One region of the Mesorhizobium sp. M0152 genome, then DNA from elsewhere that is predicted to be linked to it. Evidence: riboswitches for the same ligand, from Rfam matches in the RefSeq annotation. Region 1 holds a riboswitch; the other holds the start of a gene.
What was found. A riboswitch is a leader RNA that binds a small molecule or an ion and turns the genes downstream of it on or off. The one in region 1 is predicted to bind thiamine pyrophosphate.
Positions count from the first base shown of each region.

Region 2: linked by a shared signal. The riboswitch ahead of thiC (phosphomethylpyrimidine synthase ThiC) and the one ahead of thiB (thiamine ABC transporter substrate binding subunit) in region 1 are both predicted to bind thiamine pyrophosphate.

Region 1 covers NZ_JAMYTH010000008.1:175,897-180,527, reverse strand. Annotated here, with positions in the region: gene thiP (thiamine/thiamine pyrophosphate ABC transporter permease) at 1-1,258, opposite strand, end outside; gene thiB (thiamine ABC transporter substrate binding subunit) at 1,532-2,530, opposite strand; TPP riboswitch at 2,574-2,688, opposite strand; gene NKJ26_RS11660 (thiamine diphosphokinase) at 2,776-3,420, shown strand; gene NKJ26_RS11655 (ABC-F family ATP-binding cassette domain-containing protein) at 3,422-4,631, shown strand, end outside.
Region 2 covers NZ_JAMYTH010000042.1:29,837-34,467, reverse strand. Annotated here, with positions in the region: gene thiO (glycine oxidase ThiO) at 1-126, opposite strand, end outside; gene thiC (phosphomethylpyrimidine synthase ThiC) at 123-1,958, opposite strand; TPP riboswitch at 2,062-2,178, opposite strand; gene NKJ26_RS28280 (ATP-grasp domain-containing protein) at 2,399-3,703, opposite strand; gene hemA (5-aminolevulinate synthase) at 4,274-4,631, opposite strand, start outside.

The sequences.
Region 1 (4,631 bases):
GCATCGCCATCACCGCGTTGACGGTAACGACCATGACCGGGGCAATGGCGAAGACGTCGCCGATATGGCGCAGCAACAGGAACCAGCCGGCGCCGATGACGATCGGCGGCACGACCAGGACAAACCCCGCGCCTGTATCGGTGGCATGTTCGAGCATCGTCCTCGGGCCGACGCGGCGGTTCATCGCCAGCGCACGCCGCGCCATGGTCAGCGCCAGCGACAGCATCACCGAAAGCAGCGCCGACAGAAAGGCGAGCACCGCGCTGGTCAGCATCGCTTGTCTTACGGCGACCTCGCTGGCCAGGCGGCCAAGATCGGCGCCAAGTCCGGCCATCACCGTGGCCGCCATCGGTCCGATGACGAACAGCAGTGCAAGCACGATCAGCACGGCATTCAGCGCGGTCTCGGTGCCTTTGATGGAGAGATAGCGGCGTGGCGCGACCGGCAGGCTGGTATCTCCGACCACGTTGGCGCCAAGCCGCGTCAGCGCCAGCACCACGACGAAGGTCAATGCGATTTGCAGCAGGGTCAGCGTCACCGCCCGCGACGGATCGAAATCGAAGCGCAGCGCCTGGTAGATGCCGACCTCGAGCGTCGTCGCGGCCGGCCCGCCGCCGAGCGTCAGCACGATGGTGAACGAGGTGATGCAGAGCATGAAGACAAGCCCGGCGACACCTGGCAAGGCGGCACGCAAGGTCGGCCACTCGATCAGCCGGAAGGCCGGCCGCGCCCCCATGCCGAGCTGGCTCGCCAGCCGCCACTGGTCGGAAGGTATGGTCCGCAGCGCCTCCAGAAATAGCCTGGTCGCCAGTGGCAGGTTGAAGAAAACGTGAGCGATTAGAATGCCGGACAGGCCATAGATTCCCGGCCAGCTCTGACCGCCAGCAGCACTGAACAGACCGGCGAAATATCCGGCACGGCCATAGAGGGCGAGGATGCCGAGTGCCGCGACGATCGCCGGCAGGGCCAGGGGTATGGCGAAGAGTTGCAGGATGAAGGCGCGGCCGAAGAAAGCTGGATGCCGCGACAGCGCGCGCGCCACGAACAATGCCGGGCCGACTGAAAGCAGCGTCGAGAGCGCCGCCTGCCAGAGCGTGAAGCGGATAACGCGCAGGAGATAGGCGTCGAAGGCCCCCCGCGCGCCGGATAAGTCGTGGGCACCCTCGATGATCAGGCCGGCAAACGCCCCGCCAATGAGGAGCGCGATTGCAGCGAGTGCGAGGACACCGGCGGTGGTGCGGGGGTCAGCGCGTTGCACGCTGCACCATCTGCCTCGATATCATCGACTGGCGGGGACTTGACGAACGTGACTGCCGGACATCTCCCCCACGAGGGGGAAGATCGGATGTCGCTGCGGCTTCCGCCAATCTCAAACGCTGCCAGGAACGAGCCGGCAACGAAGCTGCCAATCTCCCCCCTTGTGGGGGAGATGTCCGGTCCATCCTCTGCAGCAGCTGCGCTGCAGCTGCGGAGGACGGGCAGGACAGAGGGGGGCGCCGGAGGGCGATCATCTTTCAATCATATAGCCAAACTACTTGCTCATCACCGCCAGCCATTCATCCACCCAGGCCTTGCGGTTGGCCGCGACCTCCTCGGGGCTGAACAGCAAGGTCTTGGCCGGCTTGACCAGTCTGTCGAAGGCCGGGTTGAGCGGTTTGTCGGTCTTGCCGGCCGGGAACATCCAGTTGGTCTCCGGGATGGCGTCCTGGAATTTCGGTCCGGTCATGAAGGCCATGAACTTTTCCGCCAGCGGATTCTTGGCCCCCGTGGTGGTGACGCCCGCGACCTCGATCTGCAGGTACTCGCCCTCGTCGAAGGACGCCGCCTGGTAGCGCTCGGTGTTTTCGGCGACCATGTGATAGGCCGGCGAGGTGGTGTAGGACAGCACCATGGGCGCCTCGCCCTTGGTGAACAAGCCGTAGGCCTCGCTCCAGCCCGGCGTCACGGTCAGCACCTTGGCCTTGAGCTTGGCCCAGGCCTCCGGCGCCTTGTCGCCATAGACCGACTTGACCCACAACAGCAGGCCGAGACCCGGTGTCGAAGTGCGCGGATCCTGGATGACGATCTTGTCGTCGGCGCTGCCTTCGACCAGCTCCTTCAGGCTCTTCGGCGGTGTCTTCAGCTTCTGCGTGTCATAGACGACGGCGAAATAGCCGTAGTCGAAGGGAACAAAAGTGTCGTCGCTCCAGCCACCCGGCACGTTGACCTCCGTCACCGCGCCATGCGGCGCGAACAGGCCGCTGGCCTTGGCGTCGGCGGTGAGGTTGGTGTCGAGGCCAAGCACGATGTCGGCCTTGGTCGAGGCGCCTTCGAGCTTGACGCGGTTGAGCAAGGCCACGCCATCGGCGACCGAGACGAACTCGACATCGCAGCCGCATTCCGCCTCGAACTCCTTCTTCACAACCGGGCCGGGACCCCAGTCGGCGGTGAAGCTTTCATAGGTGTAGACGGTGAGCTTGTCCTTGGCCAAGGCCGGTCCGGACAGGGCCAGGACCATTGCCGAGACAAGAGAGTATAAAAGCGTGCGCATCGGCGCCTCCTTCGTTCGAGTTGAAGGGAATTGAGGCGTCGGACTGTCCGAAACGTCTAATCCCTCCGCCGGTACAAACCGGATCAGGTTCAGCGGGTTGGCGAGACTGCCTCTCAGCCGGTCCGCGAAGATCGCGTCCGGCACCCCGTTAGAGCGCCTCGACACATAGGCCCGGCCGGCGAACCACGCAAGCGGAGTTTGCCGGCCTTCCGTTTCCCGTGCCGGGCTGGTAAGGGCGACAGGATATGAGCACATTCACCATCCTGCTTGGCGGCGATCTCATCCGCACGCCGCGGCTCGACCGCCATGTCGAACGTTCCCGCGTGATCGCCGCCGACGCCGGCATCGGCCACGCGCGGCTGCTGGACCTTACCCCGGAGCTGTGGGTGGGCGATTTCGATTCCGTGCCGGCCAATCTGCCTGACGATCTCGCCGCCGTACCGCGCCGGACCTTTCCGGCGGAGAAGGACCAGACCGACGGTGAACTGGCGATCGCGGCTGCGCTCGAACGCGGTGCGACCCGTCTCGTGCTTGCAGGCGCCTTCGGCGGCAAGCGCGCCGACCACGCCTTCCTGCATATGGCACTCGGCCTGCGGCTGGCCGAGGCGGGAACGGAAGTGCTCTTGACCAGCGGCGCCCAGGAAGGCGTTCCTCTGCTGTCCGGGAAAGCCGGTTTCGACTATGCCGCCGGCACGCTGTTTTCGATCCTTGGCTTCTCCGAACTTGCCGGCCTGACCGTTTCCGGCGCCAAATGGCCGCTGAACCACGTCCAGGTGGCGTTCGGCTCGTCGCTGACCATCTCCAACGAAGTCAAGGGCAGCCTTGAGATCGCCCTCGGCCACGGCCGCGCGATGCTGCTTGCTCATCCCTATCCACTACCTGAAAGCTGACATGGCCCCGCCCCTTCTCAATCTCGACGGGATAAAACTGACCTTTGGTGGCGCGCCGCTGCTCGATGGCGCCGCCTTGACCGCCTCGGCCGGCGACAAGATCGCGCTGGTCGGCCGCAATGGGTCCGGCAAGTCGACGCTGCTCAAGATCGCCGCCGGACTGATCGAGCCGCAGGACGGCGAGGTGTTCCGCCAGCCTTCGGCGACCGTCCGCTATTTGCCGCAGATGCCCGACATGGAAGGCTTCGCGACCGTGCGCGCCTATGTCGAGGCCGGGCTTGGCCCCGCCGACGATCCCTACCGCGCCAGCTACCTGATGGAACACCTCGGCCTGTCGGGCGAAGAGCGGCCGAACGACCTGTCCGGCGGCGAGGCCAGGCGCGCGGCACTTGCCCGCGTCATGGCGCCGGAACCCGACATTCTGCTGCTCGATGAGCCGACCAACCATCTCGATCTGTCAGTCATCGAATGGCTGGAAGAGGAACTCGTTCGCACCTCCTCCGCCCTCATCGTCATCTCGCACGACCGCCGCTTTCTCGAACGCGTGTCGCGTGCCACCGTCTGGCTCGATCGCGGCCAGACCCGCAGGCTGGACAAGGGCTTTGGCCATTTCGAGGAGTGGCGCGACCTCGTGCTGGAGGAGGAAGAGCGCGAGCAGCACAAGCTCGGCCGCCAAGTCGTGCGCGAGGAGCACTGGCTACGCTATGGCGTGACGGCAAGACGCAAGCGCAACATGCGCCGGCTGGGCGAATTGCAGACCATGCGCCAGCGTTTTCGCGGCCATCGCGGCGCCGAAGGTTCGGCCACCATGGTGGCGAGCGACGCCGCCGAATCCGGCAAGCTGGTAATCGAGGCCAAGAATATCGAGAAGAGTTTTGGCGACCTCACCGTGGTCAAGGGCTTCTCGACCCGCATCCAGCGCGGCGACCGCATCGGCCTCGTCGGCCCGAACGGCGCCGGCAAGACGACGCTCTTGAAGATGCTGACCGGCGAACTGGCGCCGGACGCCGGCTCCGTGCGGTTGGGCACCAACCTGGAGATCGCCACGCTCGACCAGAAGCGCGAAGCGGTCGATCCGCAGGAGACGCTGGCGCAATATCTCACCGACGGACGCGGCGAGAACCTCGTCATCAATGGCGAGCAGCGCCATGTCGTCTCCTACATGAAGGACTTCCTGTTCAAGCCGGAGCAGGCGCGCACGCCGGTGCGCG
Region 2 (4,631 bases), on a different contig from region 1:
GAACCACGACGCATTGCCCCCAAGGGCAGGCCTTGTCTCGGCAACGGTAACCGCCGCGCCGCGTGCGGCGAACTCGAAGGCGGCGGTGAGGCCAGCAACGCCCGCTCCTTTGACCAAGACCTTCATGATGGCTCACGTGGCTGAGGTATGAGCGGTGCGCCGGTCTCGTCCGCCGGCAGGTAGAGATCACCGCCCTCGCGGTATTTCGCCGCCATCGCCGCCATGCCCTCTTTCTGCGCCTCGGCACGGATGTCGTGAGAGATACGCATCGAGCAGAATTTCGGTCCGCACATCGAGCAGAAATGCGCCACCTTGTGCGCTTCCTTGGGCAAAGTCTGGTCGTGGAAGGACCGCGCGGTTTCGGGATCGAGCGACAGGTTGAACTGGTCCTCCCAGCGGAACTCGAAGCGCGCGCGGGAAAGCGCATCATCCCTGACTTTCGCTGCCGGATGGCCCTTCGCCAGGTCGGCGGCGTGGGCGGCGATCTTGTAGGTGATCACGCCGATCTTGACGTCGTTGCGATCGGGAAGGCCGAGATGCTCCTTGGGCGTGACGTAGCAGAGCATGGCGGTGCCGAACCAGCCGATCATCGCGGCGCCAATGCCTGAGGTGATGTGGTCATAGCCCGGCGCGATGTCGGTCGTCAGCGGTCCAAGCGTATAGAACGGCGCCTCGCCGCAGACGGCGAGTTGCTTGTCCATGTTCGCCTTGATTTTGTGCATCGGCACGTGGCCAGGCCCCTCGATCATCACCTGGCAATCCTTCGCCCAGGCGATCTGCGTCAGCTCGCCGAGCGTTTCCAACTCGGCGAACTGCGCCGCGTCGTTGGCATCGGCGATCGAGCCCGGACGAAGGCCGTCGCCGAGCGAGAAGGAGACGTCGTAGGCTCTGGCGATGTCGCAGATCTCCGCGAAGTGCTCGTAGAGGAAGCTTTCCCGGTGATGGTGCAGGCACCATTTGGCCATGATCGAGCCGCCGCGCGAGACGATACCCGTCACCCGGTCGACGGTCAGCGGGATGTAATGCAGCCGCACGCCGGCGTGGATGGTGAAATAGTCGACGCCTTGCTCGGCCTGTTCGATCAGCGTGTCGCGGTAGACCTCCCAGGTCAGATCCTCGGCAATGCCGCCGACCTTTTCGAGCGCTTGGTAGAGCGGCACCGTGCCGATCGGCACCGGCGCGTTGCGCACGATCCAGTCGCGGATGTTGTGGATGTTGCGGCCGGTCGACAGGTCCATCACCGTATCGGCGCCCCAGCGGATCGCCCACACCATCTTTTCGACCTCTTCCGCCATCGACGATGTGACGGCGGAGTTGCCGATATTGGCGTTGATCTTGACCAGGAAATTGCGGCCGATGATCATTGGCTCGCTCTCGGGATGGTTGATGTTGGCGGGGATGATCGCCCGTCCGCGCGCCACCTCGTCACGCACGAATTCGGGCGTGACGAAATCGGGCAGCGTCGCGCCGAAAGCCTCGCCGTCGCGCTCAAGCTTGCCGCGCAGGATCTCGCGACCAAGGTTCTCGCGGATGGCGACGAACTCCATTTCGGGTGTGATGATGCCGGCGCGCGCGTAGGCAAGCTGCGTCACCGCCTTGCCTGCTTTGGCCCTGAGCGGTCGGTGGCGGATGGGAAATTCTGGCGTCAGGCGTTCGCCCGTCGCGAATCCGTTGTCCTCCGGCCGGACATGGCGGCCGTCGCAGACCTCGACATCGCCGCGCGCCAAGATCCATTCGTGGCGAAGCCGGGCCAGGCCTTTTTCGATGCTGGTTTCGACAGCCGGATCGGTATAGGGGCCCGACGGATCGTAGACGGTGACGGGCGGTTCGCCGGCTGTCGGATGGACGGAGATTTCGCGCATCGGCACCCTGATCTGCGGGTGGATGGCACCGGGCTTGTGGATCTTACGCGAAGCAGGCAGCGGTCCCGTTGAGACGGCTGGGGTGAGGGCATTCATCTTGAGGCTCCTTTGCTCATGCATTGGAGACCCAGTTCTGTGCCGGAAGGATGAAAAGACGCTTCTGTCGACCTGCCGAAACAGCACCTCGGGCGTGAACTCCCGCAGAGCGCTTGCACCGTCCCTACGCCAGTATGAACTGGATCAGGTTCAACGGGTCACTGCGCCGCGAAAGCCAGCAGTATCTCAGCCCCTTGCCGGGACTCCCCTGGTGAATGCCTCAAGTTGAACGGGCCGGCGTTGTCTTGTCAAGCGCATGTTCGTCCTGCGGCGGCGGTGGGCGGCATTCAAATTGGGCCCAAATTGGGCCGACGGCCTCGCCATGGGTCGCGGAGAAGTTCCGCGGGAGACAAGGCAGGTGTGGCCAAAGCTGCATTTGCCTCGTCAAACTTGATGTGACATTGACGTGGGAACTGCTGCGTTTCAAGGATCTTAAGCCGTCAATGCCTGATCGGAACAGAACTGGTGGGCCGCCCGAACGCCCCACAAACATCGTGCTCTCGATCACCTCTTATTGTCGCCGGAAAAGGGGTGATCGACCAATCGATCAAGTCGACCGCTCGCTGAAGGGCGCCGTCGGTTTCAGCACGGCTGGGCGAAGTGGCAATGACATGTCCAATCCAGTCTCGGAAATCCCCCTTCCTGACGATCGGTGTCTTGGGTTCAACATTCAATTTGACCTCGGCCACACCTGATATAGCAGCTGCCTGAGTGTCGCCACCAATCCAGTCCAGGGTGCCATCTTGATCAGGAAGCAGGAATCGCGCGGCCGCAGTATGCGAATGCTTTTTGCGCAGATCCCATTTCTCGCCAATAACAAGCTTGATGTGCTCGGTGACGAGGTCGACACCGTAAGCTAACTGGACCAGTTGAGGGTCGGGCGCGCCACTAAGACGCGGATTGACTTCAATGACAACTGGACCGCGTTTCGTGCACCGGAGTTCAATGTTAGTTGGCCCCCAGCCAAGGCCGAGAGCCCGCAAACTGCTCAGCGAAACATCGGCGATGCGCTCACGCTCCTGATCGGTTAGCAGGGCCGGATACGTCACCTCACGTATGACGAAATGGGGGAGGGGACCAAAGTCATTGGCGCAAATCGCAACGACCTCATTCCCCATAACATTAATGCTATAGAACGGGCCCTGTGCGAATTCTTCGACGAGTATTTTCGGTGTAGACCGCCATATGTGCTTTCCGCCCAATAGATAGGTCGTATGTTCGGCTACGTCTTCGAGGCTGCGGCACAATCGGACACCCATGCTGCCGCTGCCTACTGCCGGCTTAAGAATCACGGGCGGGCCGATCTCTGCAGCCGAGCTTTCTACCTCCGCCGCATTTGTTGCCAACCGATAAGCCGGTATTGGAACGCCGGCCTGCGCGAGGAGTTGGCGTTGCTTGAATTTGTCGCAGCTTCGTTCAATCGATTCAGGGTTCGGTCCCGGTAGATCGAAATGCCGGCAAAGCTTGCCAACTGTCGCATAGATCGATTCATGGTCCCCGGCAAAGCCAGTAATGCCAGCAATGTCGTGGGTAGCACGCAGCCGCGAACTTTCGCGGACCAACGCTTCGAGATTGCCAGTGTCGACACGGATTGCCTCAACGTTTTCCGCCGAAAGATAGTCGTACCGAGGTGGATCAGCCGTCAGAGTAATTGGATGAAGACCAAGACACTGAGCCGCTTGGACGTATAGCTGACCAGTACCCCTATGGCCTTCGACCAATATGAGCGCTCTTCTTCTTACCATTGCTGTTAATCCCGATGTTGCGTGCTGGCGGCGGTCCGAGGGTACCGGCGTCACTTTTGTAGCCGTGCCGGACCTCAGACTCGCGGTGCCGTACCATTGTCAACGACTGACGGTTGTAAAAATCTTGCAAATTGATTTGAAGGATCTGTTGCAGCGTTTTTGATTAGGGCGGCGTCGGAGGCTTGCTCCGTTCAAACCAGGTTAGCTGGGGTTGGTGTGTGATCCCGTGGGCCTGGGCGTGACCTACCCCTCGGGTAGGGCACGCCAAGCCACATCAAACTCGCAGCACAAGAACATGCGCTCTGGTCATACCGGCTCATCGTGAGCCCTGAATCTGGAACCGGCCCGATGTGTAAGCAGCGAGCCGTCAAACGGCCCCATTCAATCATGGAGTCACATCATTTAAGATCGCGAAAGCTGTCATTGCGGGTTACGGAACTGCTTTCCGATGACATTCGAAGATGCGATCGGGCGTCAGAACCGGATCGCTGACCGCCGCTTCCACCTCGGCGAGCCCGGCTAATATAATCAGGTCTGAGGCTGCGCGCCCTGTCGTTCCCAGCATTTACATTAGGCAGCCTTGCCAAGATTGTCCCGCAGCAGAACCTGCCTGAGCGCATCGACGAACGTCCGAATATCTGTCGTACTATGGGCAGGCGTAATCGTCACCCTGAACCGCTCGGTTCCCACCGGAACACTCGGCGCCAGAATTGGCTGAACGTATATTCCATGCTGATCCAGAAGCTGGCGGGACGCTTCCTTGCAACGGAATGGATCACCAATAAGCACAGGAATGATGTGGCTTCGGGTCGGCATGACGGGGATGCCCGCCTCTTTCAGCAATCCGATTAAAAGTTTCGTTTTCCGGTGCAGATCAATTCGTTCTGAATCTGAATCGCGAAGATGGCGCAGCGCTGCCAGCGCACCA